2 regions of the Clostridium chromiireducens genome follow, and region 1 is predicted to be linked to the other one. Evidence: a T-box and tRNA genes for the amino acid it is inferred to sense, from the RefSeq annotation. Region 1 holds a T-box; the other holds one or more tRNA genes.

Evidence for each region. A T-box is a leader RNA that pairs with one kind of tRNA and senses whether it is charged. The one in region 1 lies ahead of thrS (threonine--tRNA ligase), so its partner is inferred to be a tRNA-Thr.
Region 2: it encodes a tRNA-Thr, which carries the amino acid that the T-box ahead of thrS (threonine--tRNA ligase) is inferred to sense. The anticodon was not compared.

Annotation. Positions count from the first base shown of each region.
Region 1 is NZ_QXDJ01000003.1:880,192-891,647, reverse strand. It holds gene D2A34_RS15625 (single-stranded DNA-binding protein) at 1-492, shown strand, start outside; gene dapD (2,3,4,5-tetrahydropyridine-2,6-dicarboxylate N-acetyltransferase) at 636-1,346, opposite strand; gene D2A34_RS15615 (pyridoxal phosphate-dependent aminotransferase) at 1,505-2,650, shown strand; gene ppnP (pyrimidine/purine nucleoside phosphorylase) at 2,731-3,048, shown strand; gene D2A34_RS15605 (TetR/AcrR family transcriptional regulator) at 3,499-4,089, shown strand; gene D2A34_RS15600 (nitroreductase family protein) at 4,281-5,102, opposite strand; gene D2A34_RS15595 (hypothetical protein) at 5,441-6,433, shown strand; T-box leader at 6,976-7,208, shown strand; gene thrS (threonine--tRNA ligase) at 7,296-9,203, shown strand; gene D2A34_RS15585 (alpha/beta fold hydrolase) at 9,296-9,730, shown strand; gene D2A34_RS15580 (alpha/beta fold hydrolase) at 9,780-10,748, shown strand; gene D2A34_RS15575 (class I SAM-dependent methyltransferase) at 11,068-11,456, opposite strand, start outside.
Region 2 is NZ_QXDJ01000007.1:69,807-81,262, reverse strand. It holds gene secA (preprotein translocase subunit SecA) at 1-1,114, opposite strand, end outside; gene hpf (ribosome hibernation-promoting factor, HPF/YfiA family) at 1,453-1,986, opposite strand; gene D2A34_RS22450 (ComF family protein) at 2,402-3,058, opposite strand; gene D2A34_RS22445 (hypothetical protein) at 3,031-4,047, opposite strand; gene recD2 (SF1B family DNA helicase RecD2) at 4,066-6,294, opposite strand; gene metK (methionine adenosyltransferase) at 6,646-7,821, opposite strand; SAM riboswitch class I at 8,200-8,298, opposite strand; tRNA gene D2A34_RS22430 (tRNA-Tyr) at 8,416-8,500, opposite strand; tRNA gene D2A34_RS22425 (tRNA-Thr) at 8,513-8,587, opposite strand; tRNA gene D2A34_RS22420 (tRNA-Val) at 8,615-8,690, opposite strand; tRNA gene D2A34_RS22415 (tRNA-Tyr) at 8,698-8,782, opposite strand; tRNA gene D2A34_RS22410 (tRNA-Thr) at 8,795-8,869, opposite strand; tRNA gene D2A34_RS22405 (tRNA-Val) at 8,897-8,972, opposite strand; tRNA gene D2A34_RS22400 (tRNA-Tyr) at 8,980-9,064, opposite strand; gene D2A34_RS22395 (hypothetical protein) at 9,226-9,627, opposite strand; gene yyaC (spore protease YyaC) at 9,724-10,254, shown strand; gene mreB (rod shape-determining protein) at 10,308-11,342, opposite strand; gene spoIIID (sporulation transcriptional regulator SpoIIID) at 11,422-11,456, opposite strand, start outside.

The DNA.
Region 1 (11,456 bases):
GAAAGATTATTAAGCGATGTAAAATTAGAAGTGGGTACTGACGTAATTGTAGAAGGACAACTTAGATCTTATAATAAATTTATAGATGGATCTAATAAACTTATACTTACTGTATTTGCGAGAAATATTGAACCATGCTTAGAGAGAAGTAAAAATCCTAATGAAATCTTCTTAGATGGATATATTTGTAAGGAACCTATTTATAGAACAACACCTTTTGGCCGTGAAATTGCTGATGTGCTATTAGCTGTAAATAGAGCATATAACAAATCAGATTATATTCCAACAATTGCATGGGGAAGAAACTCAAGATTCTGTCAAACTTTAAATGTTGGGGATAATATTAAAGTTTGGGGAAGACTTCAAAGCAGAGAATATCAAAAAAAAGTATCAGATAGTGAAGTTGTAAAAAAGGTTGCATACGAAGTGTCAATCTCCAAAATGGAAAGAGCACATAAAGAAGAAATCACCGGAGAAGAAGGTGCAGTTTAATCTTAAGAAATATTAATATTTGAGATTATTTATTACATTATTATTTTAGAATTAAAAATAAAGTTAAAGGTTCCAATAAGATAAAACTTATTGAAACCTTTTTTGCTGTTAGTATTTTTGTATGTAAGTCAAATTGATAAAATTTATTTTCTTAAGTCATCCAAAATCTGAGTTTTATCTTTTGTCTTATCATCTACTTCTTTAATTATTTTAGCAGGTGAACCAGCAACAACAACATTAGCAGGAACATCTTGAGTAACTACTGAACCAGCAGCAACAACACTACCTGCACCTATTTTAACTCCTTCAAGAATTACTGCATTTGCTCCAATTAAAGCATTATCACCTATCATGCAAGGATCTTTACTTGGTGGTTCTAAAACACCAGCAACAACAGCGCCAGCACCTAAATGAACGTTTTTACCTAATTGTCCACGAGCTCCAACTACAGCATTCATATCAACCATAGTTCCATCGCCAATTTCAGCACCAATATTAATTACTGCTCCCATCATAATAACAGCATTCTTACCGATAGTAACCTTATCTCTGATAATAGCGCCTGGTTCAATTCTAGCATCTACTTCAAGTAAATCTAGCATTGGAATAGCAGAATTTCTTCTATCATTTTCTATTCTAAAGTGTTTAATAAGATGTTTATTATCTAATACTATTTTAGTTATAGAATCAGATTCTCCCATTAGTATATAAAATCCGTTAGAACCATACCATTCTACATCATTCATTTCAGCATTGCTCAAATCTCCATTTACATAAACTTTTACTGGAGTTGATTTTTTTGATTCCTTAATAAATCTTGCAATTTCATAAGGATCTGTTAAATTATATGACATTATATCACCCTTTCCATTATTTTCGCAATCATCCTTATTATAATAAAGATTTAACCCAATTAAAAGAGTAATAATCAAAAAAATACAAATAGTTTGAAACAACTTAGGTATTGTTGTAAAATAAGTGTATATTGCAAATAATAGGGGGCTTATTAATTATGAATAAACAAGTTGAAAAAATTCAGATTTCCGGAATAAGGAGATTTGCTGAAAAGGTTAAAAAGGTAGAGGGTGCAATTTCACTTACTATTGGTCAGCCTGACTTTCCGGTGCCAAAGCACATATCAGAAGCGATGATTAATGCTATAAATACAAATAAGACAGTTTATACATCAAATGCAGGTGTAGATGAACTTAGAGAAGAAATATGCAGATATTTAAAGAACTTTGATATAGATTATGATAAAGATGAAATATGTATAACAGTTGGTGGCAGTGAAGGTTTATATTCAGTATTATTTGCTATAATGAATCAAGGAGATAAAATATTATTGCCAGGACCTGCGTATCCTGCTTATGAAAATATTTCTATAATGATAAAAGGGGATATCATAACTTATCCGTTAAAAGATGATTTTAGTTTAGATATAGATGCAATTAGAAATAAGCTAGAAACGGAAAATATAAAAGTCTTAATGCTATCTTTTCCTTCAAACCCTACAGGAGCAATTTTGTCTAAAGAGGAAAGAGATTCTCTTATAGAGCTTATTAAGGAAAAGGATATTATAGTAGTTACTGATGAAATGTACTCAGCTATTATTTTTGATGAATACTATTCTGTAGCACAAGATAAGGAGATAAAAGATAAGGTCATTTATGTAAGCGGGTTTTCTAAAATATTTTCGATGACAGGCCTTAGAATTGGTTATGTAGCATGTCCGGAAAAGTATATGAAAGAAATTATGAAGGTTCATCAATATGGCGTTTCATGCGCTCCATCAATAGCTCAATATGGAGTATTAGAAGGTCTGCAAAAATCTTTGGATGATGTTGAAGAGATGCGAAAAACTTTTGAAAGAAGAAAAGATTATTGCATGAGTAGGCTAAAGGCACTTAATTTAGAAGTTGCAGAACCAAAAGGAGCGTTTTACATTTTTCCATCAATAAAGAAGTTTAATATGTCATCAGAGGAATTCTGTGAAAAATTATTAAATGAAGGGAAACTGGCTTGTGTACCTGGAACAGCTTTTGGAGAATTAGGAGAAGGCTATATGAGAATATCATATTGTTATAGTGATGAAATTCTTAAGGAAGCATTTGATAGGTTAGAAAATTTTTTAAAAACGAAATTCAAATGTTGTTAATTAGAATATCTTTACGTTAATAAAATATTTTATCCTTAAAGATATTTTAAATATAAATACAATAAACAGGGGGCATAAAAATGAGTGAATTTAAAAACGTGACAGCAGTTAAAAAAGCAAATGTATATTTTGAAGGAAAGGTAACTAGCAGAACAATTATATTTGAAGATGGTGAAAGAAAAACTTTAGGTATAATGTTACCAGGGGATTATGAATTTGGCACCGGTGATAAAGAAATCATGGAGATTCTTGGTGGATCAATGGATGTCAAATTACCTGACTCAGATAAATTTGTTACATATAAAGAAGGCGATACTTTTACAGTACCAGCCAATTCTAAATTTAGTTTAGTAATAAAAGAAGTAGCAGATTACTGTTGCTCTTATATTAAAGAATAATTAAGGTTAAAAAATAATTGTACAGATATGGAAATGAAAGCATCTGCTCATTTTAGCGGGTGCTTTCATATTTTTCTTTAAGTATATTTACAAATTAAAATAGGTTTAAACATTTATATGTAACTTTGTTTATAGAAATAAATTTTTAAATGAATATATATTTAAAAATTTATTTTTATAGAAAACTATGTAAAAAGAAAAATATAAACATATGTAAATATTTATAGGAAATAGCAGGGGGTGATAAGATTTTGATTTGTAAAGTTCTACTATTTGGCAAGATTATGAATTAGTTTTAAATGTAATTACTAATGTTTTATTAGTTCCTGAAAGCGCAGAGTCTAGTGATTCAATGGCATTACGATCAGTATCGGAGCAATTTAGTTACAATTGATGTAAGTTGAAACATAAAGACCTAAATGATATAATTAAAAATAAAATAAGAAAGCGGTGATAAATTTGGAAAAAATATCGTTAGATAAAGAAATGATCCTTAATGCAACAGAAGAAGTAATTCGCCGTTTCGGACCAGATAAAGCGAATATCACTGACGTGGCAAAATCATTAAAAGTAAGCCACGCTGCTATTTATAGATATTATAATGGAAAAACAGCTTTATTGAATGCTGTTACCGAGCGTTGGCTTACGCATTTGCATGCTCCGTCAAATGATATATTAAAAGAAGATAGTCCTGCAGATGTTAAACTTAGTAAATTACTCGAAAGCTTTGTTGAAGCTAAACATCGCAGTGCCATTAATGAGCCAGAAATGTTTGCAAATTATATAAAACTAGCTAAGAGCTCAATGGAGGTAATAGAAAAGGGCATAGAAGAGGGTATTAATAGTATTGAGAAGATTATCGTACAAGGAATTACAGAAGGTATATTTTTTACAGGATCTCCTTATCAAGAGGCGAAAGCTGTATATCTTGCAACCAGTGTTTTCATTCATCCAAACTCATTCGAAGATCCTGACCGAAAACAAAACATAAAATCCGTTGTAAATCTTCTAATAAAGGGACTCAAGAATACTAATAAATAAATACTTTACACAAGAAATGGCCGACAATAAGTCGGCCATTTCGTATATAATTATCTAAATCACAGTAAAAATATATATTGTGCAAAAATAACTCTTCGTTATTAATGTGAAAAATTCTGTAAGAATTTTAATTAGATTGATCATTGCGCATTGTAACATATATATAAAATTATAAAGCAATGTAGCTTGTATTATTTCCCCCAAGTAACTTTCAATGGATTTCTATCTACTAAACGTTTATACGTGTACTTCGGAAAACCAACCATCAATCCTCCTGTAACTTTCATATCTTCTGGCAAATTCAAAATGTCAAGCAATGGTTTATAGCCAGAAGCAGCACAAGCGTCAAAAAATCCGGTAATGCAAGTTCCAAGCTCCATTGAAGTCGCGTAAAGCTCAGTATAAGCTAGTGAAAAGAGCGTGCTGTCATGAGCAGTTGGTGAAGCATTTTTATTAACTATTGGTATTACTAAACAAGGAGCATTACGTAATACAACATCCTCACCAGTTTCACGATAGTGGGTTACATGCGCAGAAAATGGTGCCTCATATGGTGAGCCGGCATAAGGTGGATTTTTCAATGCCTCTTCCAACCAATCAATAGCAACTGATGTGATTTTACGGAGCGTGTCCACATTATCGATGACATGATAAGAAATACCTTGTGAATTACCACTTGTTGGCGCAAATATTGCCATATCTAAAAGCTTTTCAATCTTTTCTCTAGGAATTGGTTTATTTTGAAACTCTCTAATAGAACGTCTGCTGCGAAGAAAGCGTGCAGCAGTATCTTCGTCAAGAACCGGTGTTTTTTCTAGTGCTACTTGATTTGCTAAAGGGGTTTTTATATTATCAAGTGCTGCACAGTGACCACACGAAATACAAAATTGTCCTACTACTTTCGGTCCATTTTCGTCTATACCTATAACACCAGTTGGACAGACTTTGGAACAACTACCACACATAGTACACTTAGTTAGATCAACCTGTATTAAATCTCTAATCTTTTCCATATTTATATTTCCTCCTCTTATGATAATTATGTAATTCATTTGGTTACAAAAATTACTTTTTGTAATTTGTAGCCTTATTGTATCATAGGACATATCTAATTACAAGTTATTAAATTTGTAACTTATTATAAAAATCTATTCTTTGTGATTTGAAATCTGTGACATTTATGATTTATATTATAGTTATAAAATTACTGGTGCCGCAGTATTTTGAATAATAACAGTAGTTATAAGACAATAAGATAAAATAGAAAGTTATAAATAAATTAATCATTGATGGAAACTATAGTGATGAGTATATAATTTATATTGAAAATAGAAAAGAAGAGGTGACTTATATGATTTTATCAGGATTAATATTTGGAATTTATCCACTAAGTGTGGCAGGTACGCCTTTTGGTTTGGCTGTCGGGCCTAAAGATAATTACGAAAAAATTGAAATTGCTCTCAGAGATCTTCGAGGCGAATCTAAAAAGTTATTTACTAGAAGTTATTTGATTTATACAAAGGAATGGGAATCAAAAATGTTATCAAATGCTGACTATTATCGTGATAATGGTTTATTAGGAGATTTGGTTATAGGGTGTGGGGATTGGACTCAGCAGAAAGAAATTGAAATAGAGTTTGAGAATTGGCTTGGATTTATTAGAAAAGTTATTGACAGATATGGTTCGTATTTAGCTTCAATTCAAATCACAAATGAACCTAATTTGTCGTTTATGGAAGGCTCAAAACCTTATATAATAGAAGCTCTAGCAAAAGGAGTAATTACAGCAAAAAAAGAAGCACAAAAAAGAAATTTGCCAATAAGAATTGGATTCGGATCTGTACCTGAAGGTCCTGCAGCGGTTGATATTTTTTGGGAAAATCTCGCAAAGGCTGGAGGAAAGAAATTTAGTGATTCAGTTGATTTTGTTGGACACAACTTTTATGTAGACGTATTTGAAGATAAACCTCTAGATTTAAATGAGATACCTTTAGCTGTAGAAAAAATACTCCGCAATTTAAGAGAAAAAAATCTTATTACAGCAGGGATACCTACTTCAGTCCCTATACGAGTTACAGAAAACGGATGGCCTACAGGAAAGAATCCCGTTGCGAACATAGAAAGAACTTATGAGCGTCAAACTGAGGCTCTTGAAACAATTATTAGCACAGTCTATAATCTACGAAATGAACTTAATATTTCTCATTATGAACTCTTCGGGCTTAGAGATGCAGATAGTTCTAAAGAAGATCTTTTCCATCAATACGGAATCATGCGTGATGATTATTCACCAAAACCAGCTTATGATACATTTAAAAGATTAATACAAGAATTAGGTATATGAATAAAACCAAATAGAAGCATCAAACAATTTTTTAATCTGTGTTTTAATTTTGAGAATTTTGTATGAGGGATTCATGGGTATTATTTTAAATTAGTAAGGATTATAAATGTTGTGGTTTAATAATGTAAAATTTGTAAATCATATGGTACAATAATGATGGAATATTTTAGAATAATATTTATTTTTTGTATTGTTGGAGATTAATTTGATAATTTTGAAGTGGGATTATGTCTATAATCTGCTTAATATAATTTTTTGATGCAGTGATTAATAAATATTATCTTCTTTAAAAATATAATAGTTTTATATTGGCAGTCGCATTATGATTTACCAAGGGATAACGATAAATTTAGTGGAATAATGATAAATGGCTGCATATATAATTTATTGGCCTAAAGAACAAATTAAAAAATTACAGAAATAAAAGATAACGAGCCCATGAAATTGAAATAAAATAAAGATATTTACAAAAGGATAAAAAAGTGGTAATATTTATTCTTAATAAGAGTAAAGTGCACGTAACTTTTAAAAAAATAAATATTAGATGGGCAATGAAAGGGAAAAGTATTATAGACTACAGTTTTCAGGGAGGGAGTGTCACCGATTGTAAGCATTCCTAAATATGACTATAAGAAAAACTACCCTGGAGCTATGGCTTATTAGCAAAATTTTGTGAAATGCCATCGGTGAAAATCGTTAAAAATTATTGAGATGAATTGAGTTATTATAAATTCAATTTGGGTGGAACCACGGATATTATGCATTCGTCCCAAGGCTTGGGAGGAGTGCTTTTTTTGTACAAAAAATTAAGAATATTTATTTAGAAACGCAAATTGGTTTAGAAAAAAGGAGGTAAAAAGTTATGATAAATATAAGACTTAAAGATGGATTAATAAAAGAAATTCCTGAAGACTCTAGCATTTATGACCTTGCAGGATTAATCAGCAAAAATTTAGTTAAAGCTGCTATAGTGGGGGAAGTAAATGGAACCATAGTGGATTTAAGCTCCAAACTAAAAGATAATGATGAGGTGAATATTTTAACATATGATGATGAAAAAGCAATTGAAGTAATAAGACATTCTACTTCTCATATTATGGCTCAAGCAGTAAAAAGACTTTATAAAAATGCAACACTTGCTATAGGCCCATCAATAGAAAATGGTTTTTATTATGATTTTGATATGGAAAATTCTTTAACAGCAGAAGACTTAGTTAAAATAGAAGCAGAAATGAACAAAATAATAAGTGAAAATTTAAGTTTTGAGAGAATGGATGTTTCAAGAGAAGAAGCAATAAGGCTAATGGAGGAAAAAGGAGAAAGATATAAAGTAGAGTTAATCTCAGATCTTCCAGAAGGTGAAAAAATAACTTTATATAAACAGGGAGATTATACTGACCTTTGCAGAGGGCCTCATATTCCTTCTACAAAATATGTAAAAGCTTTTAAATTAATAAGTGTTGCAGGTGCGTATTGGAGAGGAAATGAAAAAAATAAGATGCTTCAAAGGGTATATGGAGTGGCATTTTCAAATAAAACTTTATTAGAAACTCATCTGCATAATTTAGAAGAAGCTAAAAAGAGAGATCATAGAAAATTAGGAAAAGAATTAAAATTATTCACTTTTGCAGATGAAGGACCAGGGTTTCCATTTATGCTTCCTAAAGGAGTAGTCCTAAAAAATACTTTAATTGATTTTTGGAGAGATCTTCATTATGCAGCAGGTTATGTAGAAATAGAAACACCAATAATGCTTAATAAAAAGTTATGGGAAACTTCAGGCCATTGGTATCATTATAAAGAAAATATGTATACTTCAATGATTGATGAAGAAGAATTTGCTCTAAAGCCAATGAACTGTCCAGGTGGAATGCTTATATATAAATCTGAGCCTCACTCATATAGAGATTTCCCAATGAGAGTTGGTGAGCTTGGAAGAGTGCATAGACATGAACTTTCAGGGGCATTGCATGGACTTATGAGAGTAAGAGCATTTACACAAGATGATGCTCATATATTTATGCTTCCAAGTCAAATTAAATCAGAAATTAAAGGCGTTATAGACCTTATTGATAAGGTATATTCAAAGTTCGGATTTAAATATAATCTTGAACTTTCTACAAGACCAGAAGATTCAATGGGAAGTGATGAAGATTGGGAACTTGCTGAGAGTTCATTAAAAGGTGCTTTAGACGAATTAAATTTGGATTACAAAATAAATGAAGGTGATGGAGCTTTTTATGGACCTAAGATAGATTTCCATCTTGAAGATAGTATAGGAAGAACATGGCAGTGTGGAACAATTCAATTAGATTTTCAACTTCCTCAAAGATTCGAATTAGAGTACATTGGAAGTGATGGAGAAAAGCATAGGCCAATAGTAATTCATAGAGTTGTATTTGGAAGTATAGAAAGGTTTATTGGAATACTAATAGAACATTTTGCTGGCAAGTTTCCAACATGGCTTTCACCAGTACAGGTTAAAGTATTACCTATATCAGATAAATACAGCGATTATTCAGTAAAAGTTAAGAATGAATTAAGTGCAGCTGGAATAAGAGTTGAAATAGATTTTAGAAGTGAGAAGATAGGTTACAAAATAAGAGAAGCTAGAAATGAAAGAATTCCTTATATCGTAGTTGTTGGAGAAAAGGAAGAAGCTGAGAATAAAATATCTATGCGAAGCAGAAAAAATGGTGATGAAGGAATTTTAGAATTAGAAGAACTAATACAAAGAATTCATGAGGAAGTGACAAACAAAGAGCTTTAATGTAGATAGGGTGAATAAATATATGTGTAATGGAAATTTTACAATCGAAATAAAGATTTCTAGATAATAGTGCATTAAATGATTTAGAAAGTATGGGGAGTCCACCATATAGAGATGTTATAAATTCTACATTAAAGCAGGAAAATATTATAAAGAAATACTCTCCATTTAAACATGATGTTAATGTGATAAATGATGTAATTAAAGGATCATTACTCTCACCTGAATCCAATGGATTAGATGCAATAAAATATGCGTTTGGAAATAAGCTTTCAGCAGAAAAATTATGGGGAACAAATAATGAGTTCAATTTATTTAACGATGTAAGAAAAGTAGATATCCCGGTTTATTTTTGTGCTGGAAGATATGATTATACTACCCCATCAGTTTTGGTAAGAAAATACTATGAGATATTAGAAGCTCCATATAAAGAATTTATTTGGTTTGAGAATTCAGCGCATTTTCCTCAGCATACCGAAAATGATAAGTTCTGCGATTTATTGTTGAATATTTCAAATAAGATATGAAAAACAATTAACAAATGTTATAGTTCAATTTTTATCAAAGGAGAACAATATGGATGGAGTTGAAAAAAGTATAAGTAAAAGAAAATTAAGAATAAAAAAAGTTATCATCTTTATCATAATGATTCTCTTAATTGGAGCGGTCTGGCAGAGAATAATGGTTGAAAAAGAAACAAATATACTATCACCTCATGGAGAAGTATTTGATATTAACAATCATAATATGTATATACATTCTACAGGAAGTGGTAGCAATACAGTTGTTTTTGTAGCAGGATCTGGAACACCAAGTTCGTTTACGGATTTTTATGGAATACAAATGAAACTGCAGCCGTATGTAAGAACGATAAGTTTTGACAAGGCAGGATTTGGATGGAGTGAAAAAACTGATGTACCTAGAACAATCGATGTATTAACTGAGGAGCTACATGAACTGCTTGAAAAATCAGGACAATCATCACCTTATATATTAGTGGGACATTCGTTGGCTTCTTTGGAAGTAATCAGCTTTGCACAAAAATACCCTGCTGAAGTTAAAGGAATTGTTTTGCTAGATGGAGGAAGTCCAGAATTTTATGCAAATGACTCTGAGATAAAATCATATATATTAAATCGATTTAGTGCTGGATTAAGAGTAATAGGAATCGCAAGAGCACTTGGAAATTTAGGTATTAAACTTCCTTTGCTTGGTGAGAATTTACGTTATAATGCGCTGTCAGGTGATATAAAGAAGATAGATATAGCTATGTATTATAAATATCTGGGCAATACAAGCAATTTAGAATATATTAAAAATATAAATGAAAATGCTAGGGAAGTAGTGGAGAATGGGCATCTTTATAATATTCCATTAGTTATGATATCCTCCGATAGTGGAGAAAGTTGGGAAGAAACTCAGCAACAACTATTAAATTGGTCAAACTATAGTTCTCAGGAAACATTGCATAATTCTAGTCATTATATTCATTGGACTAATACTGATTATATAGTCGAAAAAATAAAGGGACTTATAGCTGAATAAATACAATTATCAGTTGTACAAGTAAGAGATGACTTCTCGTTATTTATATAATTGGACATGTTGTAATGATTCTAATTAGGCTAATAATGTGAAGCTGAGATTGGGAACGGTAAATAAAGCTTGTTCTTTGAGAATTGAGTAGTATGATGTTTTAAAAATATGTTATAAGGATTAATTTAAAGATAAATTATAATTTAGCGGATAGATTTAGAATAAAAAAATAGAACAACATTTGTTCTATTTTTTTATTTTCTTATATGATTATCCTATAATAGGTTTTATCTATATTCTATGATTTTATCTCAGAACTTTATCAGCTTTATATCTTTTTTCTGCATTTTATCATTAAAAAGTTTACTGGAGGTTTATCTGGATTATCCTTATATATGTCATCAATCTCTACAAAATCTACAAGACCATAATTTCCAAACTCTTTCTGTATTGACTTAGAATTATAGAAAAACAGTTTTACCCCATATGTTGTTTCATAATAATTTTCAGCAAGCTTCGTACCATTACCATACATTGGAGCTTTTTCTGAAACAGCCGTAAAAATCATATATCCACCTGGTTTTAAATGGTTATAGCAATCATTAATAAACTTTTTTCTTTCATATTCATTTAACAAATGAATAAGTGCAAAGCTAACTACACCATCATAGAGTTTATTTTCAAAAGGCATATCTGATACTGATCCATGATAAATTT
Region 2 (11,456 bases), on a different contig from region 1:
CAGTCATACCTGCTAATTTTTTATACATTCTGAAGTAATTTTGGAATGTAATAGTAGCTAACGTTTTTGATTCTCTTGCAATCTTGACACCTTCTTTTGCTTCTATTGCTTGATGAAGACCATCTGAATATCTTCTACCTTCCATAAGTCTTCCTGTAAATTCATCAACGATTATTACTTCTCCATCTTTAACCATGTAGTCTTTATCTCTTCTCATGGCAAAGTTTGCTTTTAATGCTTGAGTCACATAATGTTGTAATTCAATATTCTCAGCATCAGCATAATTTTTAACATTAAATGTAGCTTCTGCTTTTCTAACACCTTCATCAGTTAACATTACTGCATTAGCTTTTTCATCTCTAGTGAAGTCTCTTTCTTCAAGTAATTTCTTTGCGAAGTAATCAGCAACCTTATAAAATTCAGTAGATTTTTCACCTTGACCTGAAATAATAAGCGGAGTTCTAGCTTCATCGATTAAAATCGAGTCAACCTCATCGACTATTGCAAAATTTAATGGTTTTTGAACTCTTTCTTCTTTGTAGATAACCATGTTGTCTCTTAAATAGTCAAATCCAAATTCATTATTAGTTCCATAAGTTATATCTGATCCATATGATTCTCTTCTTTGATCATTATTTAATTCATGTACAATAACACCTGTAGTCAATCCTAAGAAACCATATAATTGACCCATCTGTTCAGCATCTCTTTTGGCAAGGTAATCATTAACAGTTACTATGTGAACTCCATTTCCACTTAATCCGTTCAAATATGCTGGTAATGTTGCAACTAAAGTTTTACCTTCACCTGTTTTCATTTCTGATATTCTTCCTTGGTGAAGTATCATACCTCCCATAAGTTGTTCATCATAATGTTTCATTCCTAAAACCCTTGCAGATGCTTCTCTTACAACCGCAAATGCTTCTGATAGAATATCATCTAAAGTCTCTCCATTTGCTAATCTTTCTTTGAATTCAAAAGTCTTTGCTTTTAATTCTTCATCTGAAAGTTTTTGCATTGCCTCGTCTAAATCATTTATTTTTTGTATACTAGGTCTAAGCCTCTTAACTTCTCTTTCACTATATGTTCCAAATACGGCATCTAATAGTCCCATAATGTCATCCTTTCGAAATTCTATATTTCACACTAATTTCTAAAATATATTTGATAAATTCAATTTATAAATCACGTATTCTATAATTATAGCATTTTATTTATCTTCTTTTCAATAAAACTCATGATTTTTGTATTAAATCCTATATAAAACATCTAATTTTAATTCTTTTTTAATATTTTGCTCACATTTTATTAATAATAAATGTGAATATTGGAATTAAAAATTCCATATTATGCAGGTTGATTTATTACAAGATTTTCTCTACTCACACGCAATATAAAAACTGTTCGAAATGTGAGTTAAACTCACATTTCGAACAGTCATATTCATGAATTTTATATAAATTCTGGTTCTAACAAACCATAATCTCCATCTTTTCTTTTATAAATTACATTCACCTTACTGCTATCAGCATCTTGATATACAAAGAAATTATGTCCCAATAAATCCATTTGAAGAATTGCCTCTTCAGAATTCATTGGTTTTACTCCAAATTTCTTTACTCTAACTAAATTTCCAGACTCCTCATCTGATGGATTGATATCTATATTATTTATTTCTGCAAATTTCAATGATCCACTATGTTTTCTAGACAATCTAGTTTTTTGCTTTCTAATTTGTCTTTCCAATTTATCTTCTACCAAGTCTAATGACTTGTACATATCAGAAGTCGATTCCTCACCTCTTAATACTACCCCATTAAACGGAATCATAACTTCTATTTTATGTCTATTTTTTTGAACACTTAGTGTAACCTTAGCTTCTACGCCCACTTCAAAATACTTTTCCAATTTGCTTATCTTTTTTTGCACTATTTCTCTTAGTGCATCTGTTAGTTCTATATTTTTTGCTATAACTGTGACTTTCATTAATTCCAGCCCCTCTCATATGAAAAAGTTTTTTAAACTTAATATCTTTAAGTTATTATTATTTTATCATCTTTTTACTAACTTAACAAGACAATTATCAGTTTATTCTGAAAATTAAGCGCAAAAAATAAATCTAACTGTAAATTTCAGATTAGATTTCTCATTTGATCCGTTAGCAATAATTCAAATATAAATAAAAGTAAAGCTAGTTGACCTGGTTTTTGACCCCACACTCGCCTGCTGGAGCTTTTGCTAATAGAATTTAATCCCTCACTACTAACCCTCTCAGAATATAACTGGCAGGACTTACTTCTATACCGCACCATGCTCCTTAGACATTTTGCCTAAATTACGTGGATCGTTTTGCCTGCGACTAGCTTCGACTTTCAACCACAAACCTAGCTTTACATTAATATTATATATGACTTTTGGCTAAGGTCAATAGTTTTATATCGTTTACTTGATATTTTTTTAATAATTTATACGCTTCATTAATGGTTGCACCGGTAGTAATTACATCATCTATTAGTATAATATTACATCCCTTTAATTTTATTCCTCTTTTTACATTAAAAGCATTTTTTATATTTTCGTATCTTTCTTCCTTTTTTAATGTTTTCTGTTCTTTTGTTTCCTTACTTTTAATTAATATCTCTAAACTTCTAATTGATAAATCTCTAGATATCTTTTTAGCCATATATTCGCATTGATTAAATCCTCTTACCTTTTTTGATTTTTTTGATAGAGGTATATATGTTATTATGTATTCCTTGTAGTTAAAATTATTAATAATATATTCTTCAAGCAGCTCTGTTAGTATATCCCCCGCCGTAAAATTGTTCTTATATTTAAACTTTAATATTAACTCCTTTAATACTCCACCATAATAACCGTAGCTTATTATTTTATCTTGATATAAATTCTTTATTCTTTTTATATCTTTTCTACAATTTTCACAAATTCCAAAACAATCATCATCTCTACATATAATGCAATAATTTTCTCTTGGATATATTACTTCAATTAGTCCTTCCCACAAATTTCTTATAATTCTATTAAGCGTTTCTCCCATACTTTTTTATTGAAATCTCTTGCCATACTTTTTGCTCTTTCCATATCATCTGATACCTCATTTGAAACTAATAAAACCTCAGGTAATTTAAGATTTACATTTCTTATTTGTCCACATACATATAGTAGTTTCTTATACGTATATCTCTCATTATCAGAAAATAATATTACTGCATCATCCATATAGCAATATTCAAGTAACTCCTCTATTTTATTGGTTATTACAAATATTGCCTTATCTTTATATTTTGATACCTTTTCACATCTCTTCATTTCATCCTTCTCTGATACTTTTATTACCTTCACGTCTTGAAGCTTTAATTTATTAGAAAAATAATCATATACTATGCTAAGTTTTTCTCTGTTTGGTACATAAATAACTACTTTATGATTGCTTTCTCTGAACCACTTAAAATAGTCATAAAGAGTAAATGGAATATCTAAATTTAGATCTATTCTAGTTGTTAATATTCTAGGTTCCACAAAAGGTTTTTTGTAGTTATATGCTACAAGCTCAAGCTTCTCACCAACTAGAGCCAATTTTTCTATACTATATATCAGCACTCTTTTGCCCAAACTTGCACAAATTTCAAGCATATCTCTTACAGTTACATTACTTAAATTAGAAAAGTATGTAATGTCATCAAAAATCACCAAATCATAATGTTCTTTAACCTTCATCAAGTTGCTATAATGAATAAATGTAAAATCTGAGTTCGAATGCCCCTTTTCAATATAAGAATGAGTTATATTTGAATTAAGTTCTCTTACAATGTTAACAAGTTCTCTATTCTCTCCATTCTTTCCCCAAACATATAATACTTTATTATTGTTTTGGGCAAGCTTACATATTATATTTGAAAAAATACATGATGTATTAAACGGAACTGTAACAATTGTTAGAAATTTGATATTTTTCTTATACCAATACTCTATTTTATCAAATGCGTATTTCAAATCTTCTTCTGTTACTTTAGATACATTCCTCATACACCTATCTCCCTTCAATTAATTTTCAAACTCATCTTTAGTTATTATATCTTTAATTCTATGTTTTAATGCCGAATATCTTTCTATGCTATTTGTATTATTAATCATATACATTAATGCTTTTTGAAATCCAACAACAACTACTAATTGTTTAGCTCTTGTGATCCCCGTATAGAGTAAATTACGGTTCATCAAAAAAGGTGAACCCATAAACACTGGCATTATTACAACTTTAAATTCGCTTCCCTGACTTTTATGTATTGTAGTTGCATATGCTAAATCTAATTCATCTAAAAAATTAAAATCGTAAATTACTTTTCTTTCCTCATCAAATATAATGGTAAGAGTTTTTCTCTCATCATCTATACTCTCTATAAATCCCAAATCACCATTAAATACACCAACACCTTCACTTTCACCATAACCACTAACTCTAACCCATTTTAAAGTATAGTTGTTCTTAGTCTGCATAACTTTATCTCCTTCTCTAAAAATTATATCTCGAGAAGTCTTTTCTTTTTTATCTTTTGATGGTGAATTAAACATTTCTTGAAGAATAGTATTTAAGTTAGTTACTCCGAGCACCCCTTTTCTCATAGGCGTTAATACCTGCATATCTTTTAATTTATCCCATGATTTATTAAACTTAGGAAGTCTCCTATTCATTAAATCCATTATTGTATTAGCTATTCTTTCTTGATTTTCTTCATTAATAAAGAAAAAATCTTTATCCTTTTGATTTAATAATGGCATCTCACCTTGATTTATCCTATGTGCATTTACTACAATCAGACTTTCTGACCCCTGCCTAAAGATTTCTTTTAATCTTACAACCTTTATATATTCACTTTCTATAAGATCCTTTAATACGTTTCCTGGCCCAACAGACGGCAATTGATCTACATCTCCTACAATTATTAATCTTGTTCCTAAATTAATAGCTTTTAGTAAATTTTGCATTAGCATTATATCAATCATAGATGCCTCATCAATGATTATCACATCGCAATCTAGAGGTGATGATTCTCCTTTCTCAAAGACCGATTCATCATCTTCCGCGATCCCCATTTCTAATAATCTATGTATTGTTTTAGCTTCCCTTCCTGTTGATTCAGTCATTCTTTTAGCAGCTCTTCCTGTGGGTGCTCCAAGTATTACCTTCATCCCATTATTCTCATAAATATGTATTATAGCTTTTATTATTGTTGTCTTACCGGTTCCAGGACCTCCTGTTATTATTTCTATACCGTTATTAAAAGCTCCACTAATCGCTTCCCTCTGTGACTCTGCAAATTTTATATTTTGTTCCTTTTCAAATACATCAATTTCAAAATCAATGTCAGAATTTATAGTTTGTATTTGTTGCAACCCTAAAGTAATTATTTTACTTGTCACACCTAGCTCACAATAATAGTACTGGAGTAAAAAACCCACTTCAATTCCATTTACATTTTCAACAATAATTTTTTGCTGCGCCGACATATCATATATGTTCTTCTCGATTACTTCCTTAGATATTAATAAATTTCTTTCACATTCCTCTATTATATTATCCTTCGGCATAAATGTGTTACCTGCACCACAAAATTGATTCATTACATATTTAATGCAGCTTTGTATTCTAAAATCTGAACTGCCTTCAATTCCTATACTCATTGCAATTCTATCTGCCGTCTTAAATCCAATACCGGATATTTCATCACATAGTATATAAGGATTATCTGCTACTATATGTCTTGCATTTGGTCCAAATTTCTTATAAATCTTCATGCATTGGTTATTAGTAACGCCATGTTTATGAAAATATAGTATTATATCTTTTAAGCCTTGTTGTTCTATATAAGATTCATATATTATTTGAAATTTTTTTTCGCCTATGCCTTCTATTTCCGTAAGCCTTTCGATATGATTTTCCATGATATCTAAAGTTTCTTCACCAAACTTTTCTATTATCTTCTTAGCTGTTACAGGTCCAATTCCATGTATTATTCCAGCACTCAAGTATTTCTCTATTCCATCTAATGAGTTTGGAAGAAGTTCTTCATAATCTTGAATATTAAATTGATTACCAAACTGCTTATGCACTGTCCAGTATCCTGTTAATTTTACATTCTGTCCTTCCTTCAAAAACGGAACAGTTCCAACAGCATTAATTAAATTTTTCTCATTCCTAATCCTACAAACTACATAACCAGTATCCTCACTTTTAAATACAATGCTTTCTACAAAACCATTTAGAACTTCCATAGAATCTCTCCAAACTTTTTATGTTTATTTAAACTGCTAAGAATAAAATTTAACTTTAGATTTATTTCTTTTTTTATTATATCACAAATAAATTGCACAATAGTTTAACACTATTAATTTGTTAATATTATTCTAATATAATAATTTCTTATGAATATTAGACTTATTTGAAAGTGACGGTCTCAAAGATATCTAACAACAGCATACATTAACTAATTCTTAATAAAATTAAAAATTCATTACGCAATAAAGCTGTCCTAAATAAATTTAAGACAGCTAATAAATACATCTATACTATTTTTAAGTTACTCTAGTGATTTAAATTACGCTTTAATTAGTAACAATTAAAGCTTAGATATATTTTTTTATTTCTTCAGCTTTATTTAATTGTTCCCATGGTAGATTAAGATCATTTCTACCGAAATGTCCATAAGCAGCTGTTTGTCTATAAATAGGTCTTCTTAAGTCAAGATCTCTAATTATAGCTCCTGGTCTTAAATCAAAAACTTTTTCCACTATTTCAACAATCTTATCTTCATCAATCTTTCCTGTTCCAAAAGTTTCCACTTCAATTGAAACTGGTTTAGCAACACCAATTGCATAAGCTAATTGAATTTCAAGTTTATCAGCAACACCTGCAGCAACTAAATTCTTAGCTACCCATCTTGCAGCATAAGCAGCTGATCTGTCTACCTTAGTTGGATCTTTTCCAGAGAAAGCTCCGCCACCGTGTCTACCATAACCACCGTATGTATCAACTATTATCTTTCTTCCTGTTAACCCTGAATCTCCTTGAGGGCCTCCAACAACAAATCTACCTGTTGGGTTAATGAAATATCTAGTTTCACTATCTAATAACTCTGCTGGAACAACAGCGTCTATAACATACTTTTTAAGATCTTCTTGAATTTGTTCTAAAGTTACTTTCTCATCATGTTGTGTTGATATAACTATAGTATCTATTCTCTTAGGTACATTATCTTCATATTCAACAGTAACTTGAGTTTTACCATCTGGTCTTAAATAATTTAAAGTACCATCTTTTCTTACTTCTGTAAGTCTTCTTGATAATTTATGAGCCATGTATACTGGAAGCGGCATAAAATCCTCTGTTTCATTAGTCGCAAAACCAAACATCATACCTTGGTCTCCAGCTCCAACTGCCTCTACTGCATCTTTTTCACCTTTTCTTGATTCAAAAGCTTCATCAACACCCATTGCAATATCGGCTGATTGTTCATCTATTGATGTGATAACTGAGCAAGTATCACAGTCAAATCCGAATTTTGCTCTATCATATCCAATTTCTCTTACTGTTTGTCTAACTACCTTTGGAATATCAACATAACAATTTGTTGTTATTTCTCCCATTACCATAACCATACCTGTAGTAGTGCATGTTTCACAAGCAACTCTAGCAAGTGGATCTTGTGTCAAAATAGCATCTAATATAGCATCAGAGATTTGGTCACACATTTTATCTGGATGCCCTTCTGTAACTGATTCTGAAGTAAATAATCTTCTCATTTTGTTCTCTCCTTCACTTATATATGTATCATTTTATTTTATACATATATTATTTTATTTTAAAAAACTTATATCTACTTATTATATTTTAAATACAATATAAACCAAATTAAATTACTCTTCTCCATTGATTTCTAATATTTTTTACTTTAATAATTAAGCATGCGTAAACTTAATTATATCAAGTGAAACTTGATTCAGGTGGAGCTTATTCTTCATCTGAATCTTAGTTGAAGTTATACCTTCAAGGGGTGCCTCGTCTAGGGTCGTTCCACTGTTAGCAACAATCTTAATAGGGATTAGGAGCATTACAGTTGCTAGACATCAGATAAATAAAAAAAGCTCTTCGATAAGAAGAGCGCGATTTTAACAATCATTTTCTTATCTTGTAGAAATATCTACAGGAATTGGCACCTTATATTAATACAGGTTGCCGGGTTTCACAGGGCCCTATCCCTCCACCTCTCTTGATAAGAGTTACATAATTTAATTTTCAAAAATATTTTATCATAGCATCCATAATTAGTCAATATTATAACTATCTATTATTATGCTAATATTCAATAAAAAAGAATAAACTATGTTTATTCTTTTTGGTGGAGGAAGATGGATTCGAACCATCGAAACGAAACGTAACAGATTTACAGTCTGCCCCCTTTGGCCACTCGGGAATTCCTCCATATTATTTTGTTGGAGCTGGCAATAGGAATCGAACCTACAACCTGCTGATTACAAGTCAGCTGCTCTACCGTTGAGCCATGCCAGCATGTTTATTTGATTATATTTTTTAAGATGGTGGGCACAACAGGGCTCGAACCTGTGACCCCCTGCTTGTAAGGCAGGTGCTCTCCCAGCTGAGCTATGCGCCCATCTTAATGGTGGAGGAAGATGGATTCGAACCATCGAAACGAAACGTAACAGATTTACAGTCTGCCCCCTTTGGCCACTCGGGAATTCCTCCATATTATTTTGTTGGAGCTGGCAATAGGAATCGAACCTACAACCTGCTGATTACAAGTCAGCTGCTCTACCGTTGAGCCATGCCAGCATGTTTATTTGATTATATTTTTTAAGATGGTGGGCACAACAGGGCTCGAACCTGTGACCCCCTGCTTGTAAGGCAGGTGCTCTCCCAGCTGAGCTATGCGCCCATCTTAATGGTGGAGGAAGATGGATTCGAACCATCGAAACGAAACGTAACAGATTTACAGTCTGCCCCCTTTGGCCACTCGGGAATTCCTCCATATTGTTTTGTTTGTTGCACTTGTCGTATTGCTAATCAACAATGATTAGTATATCTGCAAAGTGATTTTATTTCAACTCTATAATTACTCTTTTTAGCGAAATTATCCCCGGATTACTTCATATTTCTACATCATACTTCCATTTAACATAGTAATCTAATTATTTTTTTATTTTTTCATTTATTCTCTTTATATCTAAAAATGAAGAGCTTAGTTGTTCCAGTTTATTGTAATCCTCACTCGAAAGTCTCTTCTTTAAAAGCTTAAAAGCATTTATTACTCCTTTTTCCTCATCAGGTTCTTCATAATATTCTTTTATTCTTCCCATATCTAGTGCTGATAGTTTTTTCATTATTTGTTCTAATTCTTTCTTATTTTCAGGTGATAATTGTTCCAATATTTTTCCTTTATTTACTTTATATATTGATTTTGTATATGACACCACCGTTTCAACATCTTCTTTTTTTGCACTCATTTGACCCTGTGGTTCCCAGTAAAATACTAAATAAATATTCATTATTACTGTGATAAATAAAAATAAACCTATTAAATACTTCTTCATAAATACCTCCTTTATTACTATTAATTACCATTTATATTTTTTTTATACTATCTTCTTTCTATTCCTCATATATATCTATAAAGGGGGTATATATTCTTGATGAAACCAGATATTAATCTTAAATTTAATTACAATCTAACTTTAGAAATTAAAAATTATATCACCGAAAATACGGTAATAGTTTGCATTGGTACTGATAAATGCATTGGAGATTGTCTTGGTCCATTAGTTGGAACTATACTAACTGAGAATTTCTTCCCCCTACCTGTTTATGGTACCTTATCTTCTCCAATTCACGCCTTAAATATAGATGAACGCTTAAGTGAAATACAATCCAATCATCCTGATGCATCTATTATTGGCGTTGATGCTTGTTTGGGTGATGAAGACGACATAGGTGAAATTCGCATAAGAAATTACGCAATACATCCAGGTAAAGGCGTGGGCAAGGAGCTTCCAGAAGTCGGAATTGCATCAGTTATTGGTATTGTTGACTCTAGCGACAATGCCGAATTCTTCTTTTCTCGCAGTATAAGACTTTCTTTTATTATGGATATGGCTAAGATTATATCCAGAATTTTTATGGAAGCCTATAACTTAAATCGCGGGCAATTCCCAACCATTTAAAATTTCATAAAAAATAACAGCCAAAATTACTTATTTTGACTGTTATTTTTCTGCTATTCTATAAGCACTATTTGCTGAGAGTTTACATCTCCATCCAACTTGTCTATGTAACTAAGTACTTTACCAGTTCCTTTAGCGACACACTCTACAGAATCTTCAGCAACCATTGCCGCTACTCCTGTCTTAAATTCTATAAGCTTATCTAATCCGTGTATTAACGCACCTCCACCGGTCATTAATATTCCTCGTTCGATTATATCTGAAGCCAATTCAGGTGGTGTTTTTTCTAACACTTTTTTTACTGTGTCAACTATTATTTCTACAGGTTCTTTTATTGCATTTCTTATCTCTTCTGTTGTAATTTCTACTTCGTCTGGTAATCCTGTGATAAGATTTCTACCTTTCATCATACATGATAGATTTCTAGAATTCTTAAATGCTGAACCAATATTAATTTTTAAATCCTCGGCTGTCTTTTCACCTATCATTAACTTATATTCATTTCGCACATACTTTATTATAGCATCATCAAATTTATCTCCAGCCACTTTTATTGATTCTCTTTCTACTACTCCACCCAGTGAAATTACAGCGATATCGCAAGTCCCTCCTCCAATATCTACTACCATGCATCCATTAGGCTTTGTAATATCTAGCCCTGCTCCAATAGCAGCTGCTAACGGTTCCTCTATTAAATGAACTGTTTTTGCTCCTGAATTCATAGCTGCATCAATTACAGCTCTCTTCTCTACTTCTGTAGCTTGAGATGGTACGCAAACAATTACTTTAGGAGCCCTAATACCTCTTTTTCCACATGCTTTCCTAATAAATTCTTTTAGCATCTTTTGTGTTATGTCATAATCTGAAATAACACCATCTCTTAACGGTCTTACTGCAACTATATTTCCGGGGGTTCTTCCTATCATTTTTCTAGCTTCTTCACCAATAGCCAACAATTTATTATTATTTTTATTTATAGCTACAACAGAAGGCTCTTTTAATATCACCCCTTTACCCTTTACATAAACTAGTACAGTTGCTGTTCCTAAGTCAATCGCAAGGTCTATCCCTGTTCTCCAAAAGCACATCTCTTATTCACTCCTATAATACATATTAATACCTATGTTTACATAATTCTACTAATAATATATTATAGACTTAATCTTATTAAGATTCAATAATTTTATATTTCATTTGAGTGG